Regions from separate parts of the Novosphingobium sp. RL4 genome, predicted to be linked through region 1. Evidence: predicted binding sites of a transcription regulator. Region 1 holds the regulator's gene; the other holds the start of a gene.
What was found. Region 1 encodes LexA, which represses DNA repair genes until DNA is damaged. Its sites were predicted from a motif close to GTTCCNCNCTTGTTCT; they were not measured.
Positions count from the first base shown of each region.

Region 2: the regulator LexA is predicted to act here: its motif matches at 1,932-1,947, upstream of U9J33_RS22190 (putative DNA modification/repair radical SAM protein).

Region 1 is NZ_CP141944.1:2,400,427-2,405,025, reverse strand. Features, by position in the region: gene U9J33_RS11630 (ComEC/Rec2 family competence protein) at 1-2,190, shown strand, start outside; gene lexA (transcriptional repressor LexA) at 2,246-2,941, opposite strand; gene U9J33_RS11620 (molybdopterin molybdotransferase MoeA) at 3,039-4,250, opposite strand; gene moaC (cyclic pyranopterin monophosphate synthase MoaC) at 4,247-4,599, opposite strand, start outside.
Region 2 is NZ_CP141945.1:1,168,190-1,172,788, forward strand. Features, by position in the region: gene U9J33_RS22185 (UdgX family uracil-DNA binding protein) at 1-584, opposite strand, end outside; gene U9J33_RS22190 (putative DNA modification/repair radical SAM protein) at 587-1,837, opposite strand; gene U9J33_RS22195 (hypothetical protein) at 2,136-4,550, shown strand.

The sequences.
Region 1 (4,599 bases):
CTTGATTCAGAGCATCCGGATCTTGCCGGAACCGCTGCATTGCAGCATCGCCCATGGATCAGCCAGAGCCACTTGTCGAGCAGTTTGGCCGGTGTCGAGTGTTTTCTTTCGAACTGCGGTTTCGCTAGAGGACCATGGCTCACCGTAGCCTTCGGAACCGGCATAACTGCGTGGTTTTTCCTGCCTACAGCCGAGGAGTGGGTCACCCTTTGCGTAGTATGCGTCGCAGTTGCTTTATTCGCACTGTACTGCCTTCAGGGTGCTACGCGGATTCCATATATCAGGCAGGCGATGATCGCTTGCTCGCTTCTCGTCATGGCGGGATGTCTCGTTGTCTGGGCGCGCTCGGAAACGGTTGGTCAGCCGGCGATCGCAAGGCCGCTGTTCGGAACATTCACGGCCCGCGTTCTCGCGATCGAGGAGCAGCCGGCGCTGAAGCGGGACAGACTGATTCTGGCACTGCGGGAGCCGGGGACCGGCAGGCCGATCAAGGTTCGCGTGAACTTGCCCGCATCGGCGCGGTCTCCGGCACTTTCAACCGGCGCTATCATCCGATTCCGCGGGAGATTGATGCCTCCGGCACCTCCGATGCTGCCTGGCGCCTACGATTTCGCCAGGGCGGCTTGGTTCGCCGGGATATCCGCAACCGGCGCCGTGCTTTCCCCTGTGGAGGTGCTTTCCCCCGGAGCGGGTGACGACTGGCTTGGCGAGCAGCGAATGCGGCTGTCCCGTCATATCGCTGCAAGCCTTGAAGGATCCGCCGGCGGGATCGCCTCGGCGCTCGTCACAGGGGACATGGGCGGGATCGGCAAGGCAGAGGCCCAGGCGATGCGCGATGCCGGACTTGCGCATCTGCTCTCGATCAGCGGCCTGCATGTCAGCGCAGTTGTCGGTGCGGTCTATATCCTCGCGCTGCGCCTGCTGGCGTTATCTCCCGCGCTGGCGTTGCGGGTGCGATTGCCTGTCCTTGCGTCGGCTAGCGGGGCATTGGCGGGCGTTGGTTACACTTTGCTGAGCGGATCGCAGGTGCCGACCATACGCTCCTGCGTGAGCGCGCTACTGGTACTTGCCGCATTGGCGATGGGGCGTGAGGCGCTGTCGATGCGATTGCTTGCGGCGGCCGCCTTCATCGTCCTTCTGATCTGGCCCGAATCGATTGTGGGCGCTAGCTTCCAGATGAGCTTTGCCGCCGTTGTCGTGCTGATCGCGTTAGGCAATGCGGTGCCCATCCGGCATTGGTTCTCGGCCCGTGACGAAGCATTGCCTTTCAAGGCGCTGCGCAGCCTATCCCTGATCCTCGTCACGGGCGTAGCCATCGAACTCGCGCTGATGCCGATCGGACTTTATCATTTTCACCGCGCCGGACTCTATGGATCGATCGCCAATGTGGTTGCCATCCCGCTCACGACCTTTCTTGTCATGCCCCTGGTCGGCGCGGCGCTGCTTTTCGATATCGTTGGGGCCGGATCGCCGGTCTGGTGGCTTGCTGGAGTAGCCATCGATCTGCTGATCGGTCTGGCACGGTTCATCGCCTCGCGGCCCGGTGCGGTGAGCATGGCGCCGACGATGGGCGGATGGCAGTTTCTACTTTTCGTGACTGGAGGACTTTGGCTGGGGCTTTGGCACGGAAAAGCCAGGCTCTGGGGTCTGCTTCCAGTCGCCAGCGGCTTTATCGGCCTGCTCCTGCTGACCCCGCCGGACATCGTCGTTTCGGGAGATGGCCGCCAAGTTGCTTTGATTGACGGTCCGGGGAGGCGCCTTGTCATGCTGCGCGACAGCTCGAGCGATTACGTTTTGGACAATCTGATGGAAGTAGCGGGAGTTCAGTCAAAACCCGTCTTGATTGCAGACTGGCCGGGCGTGCGATGCAACCCGGATTTCTGTGCGTTGATGCTGGAACGTGGCGGGAAGGCGCGCCACATACTGATCGCCAGGGGCCGGGATATCGTGCCGGAAGACACTTTGGCTCGGGCCTGCCAGCGCGCCTATCTCGTAATTGCGGGCCGACGTCTGCCGCGAAGTTGTCAGCCAATCTGGCTGAAGGCGGATCGCAACATGCTGAGCAAGACGGGCGGCGTGGCGATCGACCTGAAGCGCCGCACGGTACATTCAGTGGCAGATGCGCAAGGTGATCATGGGTGGTGGCGTTCGCCGCCGCTTTCTTATGGCGTCATCGCCAAGGCCCGGTAATAACGCGGCGGCGAGACGGCGGAACAACCGGACATCGTCTCACGCTTGAGCCGCATCAGTGATAGCGGCGTAGCAGTCCGGCCAGTTTGCCCTGAACCTCGACTTCGTCAGGCCCATAAATCTGCGGTTCGTAAGCGGCATTGGCAGGGTCAAGGCGCACCATTCCGGCTTCGCGGCGCAGATACTTGAGCGTGGCTTCAGCCCCTCGCACGAGAGCGACGACAATTTCACCGTCGCGAGCGGTATTGGTGCGCTTCACCAAGGCGAAATCGCCGTCGAGGATGCCCGCGTCTATCATCGAATCACCCGAAACCTCGAGCGCATAGTGTTCGCCCGAACCAAGCAGCGCTGCGGGAACCGGGAGCATGGACTGTCCTTCGAAGGCCTCGATCGGCACGCCGGCGGCGATGCGGCCGTGGAGTGGGATTTCGATGACATCGTTCGCGGGGGCAGGTGCGATCTGGGGTGCGCGGACAGGCGCTGCAGTATCGTTGCTGTTCGCCGCCGGAGTCGATCTTGCAGGTTTGGACGTTGCATCCTCAGGCTGGCGCAGGACTTCGAGAGCGCGAGCGCGATTGGGGAGGCGGCGAATGAAACCCCGTTCCTCCAAGGCGGAAATCAGGCGGTGAACGCCGGACTTGGACTTGAGGTCCAGCGCTTCCTTCATTTCCTCGAAGCTGGGCGAGATGCCGCTTTCCTCAAGCCGGACCTGAATGAACCGGAGCAATTCGTGCTGCTTGCGCGTCAACATCTGCGTTGCCTCTTCGTTCTGCGGCCCATGGCCCTGTCTCGTCCGGCGATTTGCCTGCGAACAATGAGGGAACAATTATGCAACGAATCCGGTATCGTCAAGCAATACCGCCATTTTGGAGCAAGAACACTTCAACAACATCTCCTGCATTCGCGGCCGGCGCGCCAATGGGGCGATCGATCAGTACATTGCTTGCCGCGAGCGATGCCAGAGCGCCGCTGTCCTGAAGCGGGTTCGCGCAGACCGTCTCGCCGTTCCAGTAACCGCGCAAAAACTCCCGGCGGTTGCCCGCAGCGGGCAGGGGGGCCGAAAGCCGGGTTGCAACCGGCTGTGGGATTGGCCGTGAAGCCCCCAACAGGGCCCGCAGGACAGGCAGGAGAAACTGATAGGCTGTCACAAGGCTGGATACCGGATTCCCCGGTAATCCGATGATAATTTGCGGCCCGGTAGCGCGCTGGCGGGTCGCCACGAGCAGGGGCTTGCCCGGCTTGATGGCCACGCGCCAGAAGTCCAGCTGTGCGCCCCATGCTTCGAGGGCCGGGCGGACAAGATCGTGATCGCCGACCGAGGCACCCCCGCTGGTCACGATGACGTCAGAATCGCTCGCCTGTTCGAAGGCGGCGATGAGGTCATCGAGCTTGTCGGCCACGGGGCCTATCCGGTTCGCATCCACCGGAAGAGAGCGGGCCATGGCAACCAGCATGACGCCGTTGCTGGCAGGAACCTGATGGTTGGCGCAGAACTCAGGGTCGGTCGAGAGTTCGTCGCCGCTATCTATGACGGTTACCCGCGGAATCCGTCGGACGGGCAGGTGGCGATGGCCGGCGGCAATGCCGAGCGCGGCTTGCGCCGGGCCGATCAAAGTACCGGCGGCGAGAAGTTCGCGGCCTTCCACAAAGTCCATGCCGCAGCGCCGGATATGGCGGTGGCTAGGTTCGGGTGCCTCTCCCGTCAGGGTGATCTGTTGCCCCTCGCGAGCGAGGTCTTCCTGAAGGATAACGGCTTGGGCGCCCTCAGGCAGCATCGCACCGGTCGAAATCCTTACTGCTTCGCCCGCGCCGACTGACGCTTCGTAAGGATGGCCGGCCGCGCTCTCGCCAATAACGCGCCAAGGCCCCGACAGGTCGGCGGTTACGGCATATCCATCCATTGCCGAGAGATCAGCCGGAGGCTGACTGCGATGAGCGCGCAAGGGTTCCGCTAGAAAGCGTCCGAGCGCGCCGTCGATATCGACCCGCTCGATGGGGAGAGGCTCGACAAGTGCAAGAAGACGGGACTGCGCTTCCTCGAGGGAAAGGTGCGGCTTCACAGCGCTTCAGCTCGCCAGTGGCCCGATTTTCCACCTGTCTTCTCGATCAGGCGAATGTCGCCGATGATCATGCCCTTATCAAGCGCTTTCGCCATGTCGTAGATTGTTACGAGTGCGACGGAAACCGCTGTAATCGCTTCCATTTCAACGCCAGTCTTGCCGCTTAGACTTACCGTTGCCTTGGCGGATATGGCTTGTGCGTCAAACGTGAAATCGAGGTTTACGGCATCAAGCAACAGCGGGTGGCACATCGGGATAAGGTCACCGGTCTTCTTAGCGGCCATGATGCCGGCGATACGGGCAGTGCCCAGGACATCTCCCTTGGGGGCATTGCCGGCCTGGATCGCTT
Region 2 (4,599 bases), on a different replicon from region 1:
GGTGCGTCGCCGCGCTGTGCAGGAGGTCCCTCGGTCAGCAGGGCGCCATCCCAGTGGAGCGCACCCCGCGGGGTCAGGATCGACCAGCGCATGTTGGTGAAGCGTTCCACGAAAAAGGCGGCATTGCGACGCAATATGTGGTGCTCGGGCTCGTACCAGGCGACGAACCGCGTGCCGTCTCCATCCGGCAGTTCGCGGAAGCGGAGGAAGGCATGCATCTTGTGGATGTCGCGCCGCACGTTCTGCGCGAGACCCTCCAGGCGGCGCAGGGGCCGGTCGGCACGGTCCTGCAGCAGGTGCGGCTGGTCCAGCAGGCGCAGCAACAGGGCATAGAGCAGCGCGAAACGCTCGGGCTCGCTGTGAAGCGCCGCATCACGCGCAAGATCGAGGAACGCCCTGGAAACCCGCATCGGCGGCGCCTGCGCGGCGTCCACGGCAATCGGCTCTCCCCCGAACAGGTCCACCGGCCGGTCGCCGATCTGCCAGAGTACCTCGTTCGCGGCTATGCGCTCTGCCGCGAGCATGCGGGCGGCGGCGCGCCAGCCATCGAAGTCATCTTCGGCATCAAGGCGTACCATCCGCATGGTCAGGCCGCGAACAGTTCCAGCTGCGTGGCGGGCGGAGCGACGAGCGCGCGAAGGTCGGCCCTGTCGATCAGCCCGGTGGGCCGCCAGTCTGCCGTGACGATGAACGGCCGCAGCTTCTTCACCGAAACGGTCATGCGCGCCACGTCGTCCAGTCGCAGGGTCCGCCAGCGGCGCGCCGAGACGATGGCATCCACCGCCTTCACCCCGAGGCCGGGGATGCGCAGCAGCAGTTCGCGCGGGGCGCGGTTGACGTCCACCGGGAAACGATCGCGAAAGCGTAGCGCCCAGGCCAGCTTGGGATCGATGTCCAGCGGGAGCATCCCCGTGGCCGGATCGACCGCCGCGCCGACTTCCTGCGGCGTGTACTGGTAGAACCGCATGAGCCAGTCCGACTGGTAGAGCCGGTGTTCGCGCATCAGCGGCGGGCGCTGGAGCGGCAGGACGACGCTGGCGTCCGGGATCGGGCTGAAGGCGGAGTAATAGACGCGCCTGAGATCGAAACGGTCGTAGAGCGCGGCGGCGCGGGACACGATGTCGCGGTCGGTCGCGGCGTCGGCGCCGACGATCATCTGGGTCGATTGTCCGGCGGGCGCAAAGGTGGGGGCGGAGCGGAACCGCCGACTGGCGTCGGCTCCCTCCTCGATCGCCGAGCGCATGGTCCCCATCGCACCTTCGATCCGCGCCTGCGACTTTTCGGGTGCGAGGCGCTGGAGGCCGCCGGCGGTCGGCAGTTCCACGTTGATCGATACCCGATCGGCATGGAGCCCGGCCCGCGCCACGAGTTCGGGGTCGGCGTCGGGAATGGTCTTGAGGTGGATGTAGCCGCGAAAATCGTGGTCTTCCCGCAGGGAGCGGGCCACTTCGACGATCTGCTCCATCGTATAGTCGGGCGTGTGGATGATGCCCGAGGACAGGAACAGCCCCTCGATATAGTTGCGGCGGTAGAAGTCGAGCGTGAGGTCCACCACTTCCTTCGCGGTGAAGCGGGCGCGGCGCACGTTGGAGGACTTGCGGTTGATGCAGTAGTGGCAATCGAAGATGCAGCTGTTGGTCAGCAGTATCTTGAGCAGGCTGATGCAGCGCCCGTCCGGCGCATAGGCATGGCAGATGCCGCCGCCTTCCAGCGTGGAGCCGATCCCCTTGCCGCCACGCGAATCCCGCTTCCTGACGCCCGAAGAGGAGCACGACGCATCGTATTTCGCCGCATCCGCGAGGATCGTCAGCTTTTCGGCGATATCGAGCGGGGGCATTGAACCAGACCTTTTCCTCATGCGTTCAGCTAAGCGTAAGCGCAGCTCTTGCAGCCGGAGCCTGTCCCATGCCGAAGGGCTTTTCAAACGAAATGTTCCCTTTATGTTCGTTTTTGCGACGAGGCGATGGGCCTTCGCGTGCTTGGCGGGAGGGCGCTGTTGTGGGAAAGGCGGGGAAGGGCGACGTAATTTGATGCCGGATAACAGGAAAATGCCATTGCCCATTGCCGGGAAGAACCGCGCACGCCCTTCGCGTCTCACTCCATGGGCTCTCAATGCGGGGGCTCTGGCCCTGCCGATGGCCGCGATGCTGGCCTCGTCCACGGCGGTCGCCGCCGATCCCGCGCCGTTCGAACTGAACGGCCCCGGCCTGCGTATCCAGGTGACGCGCGGCAAGGAAACGCTGCCCATTGCGCAAGTGCCCAGCCTTGCCGAGGGGGACATGCTGTCGATCCATGCGGACCTGCCGGAGGATCAGGGCGCGAAATTCCTGATGGTGTCCGCTTTCCTGCGCGGCGCGACCAATCCGCCGCCCAAGGACTGGATCAAGATCGCCGAGACCTGGAGGGACAAGGAAAAGAACAAGGCGCTGGCGCTGACGGTGCCGAAGAATGCGCGCCAGATGGTCATGTTCCTGGTCCCCGATACAGGCGGCGCGGAAGGGACGCTGGTGGATGCCGTGCGCGGCAAGCCGGGCGAATTCGTCCGCGCCACGCAGGACCTCAACCAGGCCTCGCTCGACCATTCCCGCCTCGATGCCTTCATGGCGGCGATCCGGGCGCAGGACAATTATCACCCCGAGTTCCTGCGCAGCGTGGCACCGACGCTGGCGCGCAGCCTGTCGATGAAGCTGAACGAGGAATGCCTCTCGAAAGTGATCGAGCTTCAGGCGTCATGCCTGCTCGAAAACCGGGAAACGCTGGTGTTGGCGGACGTCCACACCAGTTCGGTGGCGGAAACGCTGACCGGCGCACCGACGGACCTTGCCCTGCAGTTGAGCGCCACGCGCGAAGCGGGCTATGGCTATTACAGCGCCTATATCGGGGTGGCGCGGGATATCGCGAAGATATTCGGCGCCTTTTCCAATCCGCAGTTCAGCTACCTGCCGACGCTGAGCGTGCGCAAGGGCGACCGTACAGGCCTGCTGCTGAACACCGCGCCTTCGTTTGAAAAGCCCAAATCGGTCATGGTGATCGCCATGCCGGCCATCGAATCCGGTAGCCCGCCCCGCCTGCGCACGAGCGCCAACGATCCGGTCTGCGCGGTTCAGGCCGGCGGCGCGCAGGGCACGCTGCTGCCGGTGGAAGGGGCGCCGCTGATCTATTCGACCGCTTATGCGCGGGAGATGAAAGTTACCCTCACCGCGCCTTCGGGGCAGACGGTGGACGTCCCCCTCGAAGCACGGGCGGACCGAGGCGGCTATGTCCTTGCGGGCGGGGAACTGCCTGCCGCCTTTACCGGAACCTTGCGCGCCCACGTCTACGGCTACTGGGGCTTCGATCGCTTCGAAGGGCCGGACTTCCTCCTCCAGAAGCCCGATGGCGGCGGCTGGCAGGTGGCGGGCGGCGACAAGAACGCCGAGATGCCCACGCTGGTCGTCGGACGGGATAATCCGCTGGTACTGACGGGCGCCGCGCCGTCCTGCGTGGAATCGGTGACTTTGCGGCAAGGTGGCAGCGCGCAGTCGGTCGAGTGGAAAGTGCAGGGCAAGGACGGTCTGGCGCTCACCCTGCCGCTGGCGGGCCGCAAGCCGGGCGAGATGAGCGTGGAAGTGAAGGTGCGCGGCACTGCCCAGCCTTCGACGATCGCGCTGCGGGCCGATGTCCAGGCGAGCCGGGTCGACGGTCTGGTGATCCATGCCGGGGATGACTGGGGCGTGCTGACCGGCCAGCGGCTCGACCAGGTGGACAGCGCCGAACTTGCCGGTCTCACGCTCAAGCCTGACGGCCTGACCCGCGACGGGACGGTAGACCGCCTCAGGCTGGCGAGGTCCGACGGGCAGAAGTTGCCGGAGGGCGCCTCCCAAACCGTGCCCGAGATACCCGGGGATGCGGCCGCGCGCATCAGGCTGCGTGGCGGGCGCACCGTTTCGGTCCCGATTACGCTGGCCGAGGCGCGGCCGCGCGTGAACCTGCTCAGCAAGACCATCGAACCCGGGCCGGTAGCGGCGGGGGGCAGGGTGCTGGGCCTTCCCGGAGAAGACCTGCTGCCGGACAACGGCCGCATGGTGTTCTCGGTTCGCAGCGATGCAGCGCCGCTGACCCCTGCCGACGTGATCGAGGTGGCGCCCGCGAGCGGCGGCGAGCCGGTGCGGCTTTCGGCAGGCAAGGGATTGAAAGTTGCAGGGCCGCAAGTCCTGGTTGCCTCGTTCGACCCCGAAACGCTGCCGCCTTCCACGTTCGGTCCGCTTCGCTTCCGGCTGGTGCGCGGCGGCGATGCCGGCGACTGGCAGCCGCTGGTCACGCTGGCGCGGCTTCCGCATATCGACGGTGTATCGTGCGGCGGGGCGGAGCGGGACGCGAACTGCACCATCAGGGGCAGCGACCTGTTCCTGATCGATGCGGTGGGGCTTTCGCCTGCCCTCGATCCGGCGGTGAACGTGGCGCAGGGCTTCACGGGCTCTGCGCTTCAGGTGCCCGCGGCGCGCGACGGCAAGTTCTACCTGCGTCTGCGCGACGCGCCGGGCGCGCCGGTGGTGCTGCCGGTTTCCTGACGGCGCTTCCTTGCCCCCGCCTCTTCCGGGAGGCGGGGGTATCGCGCCT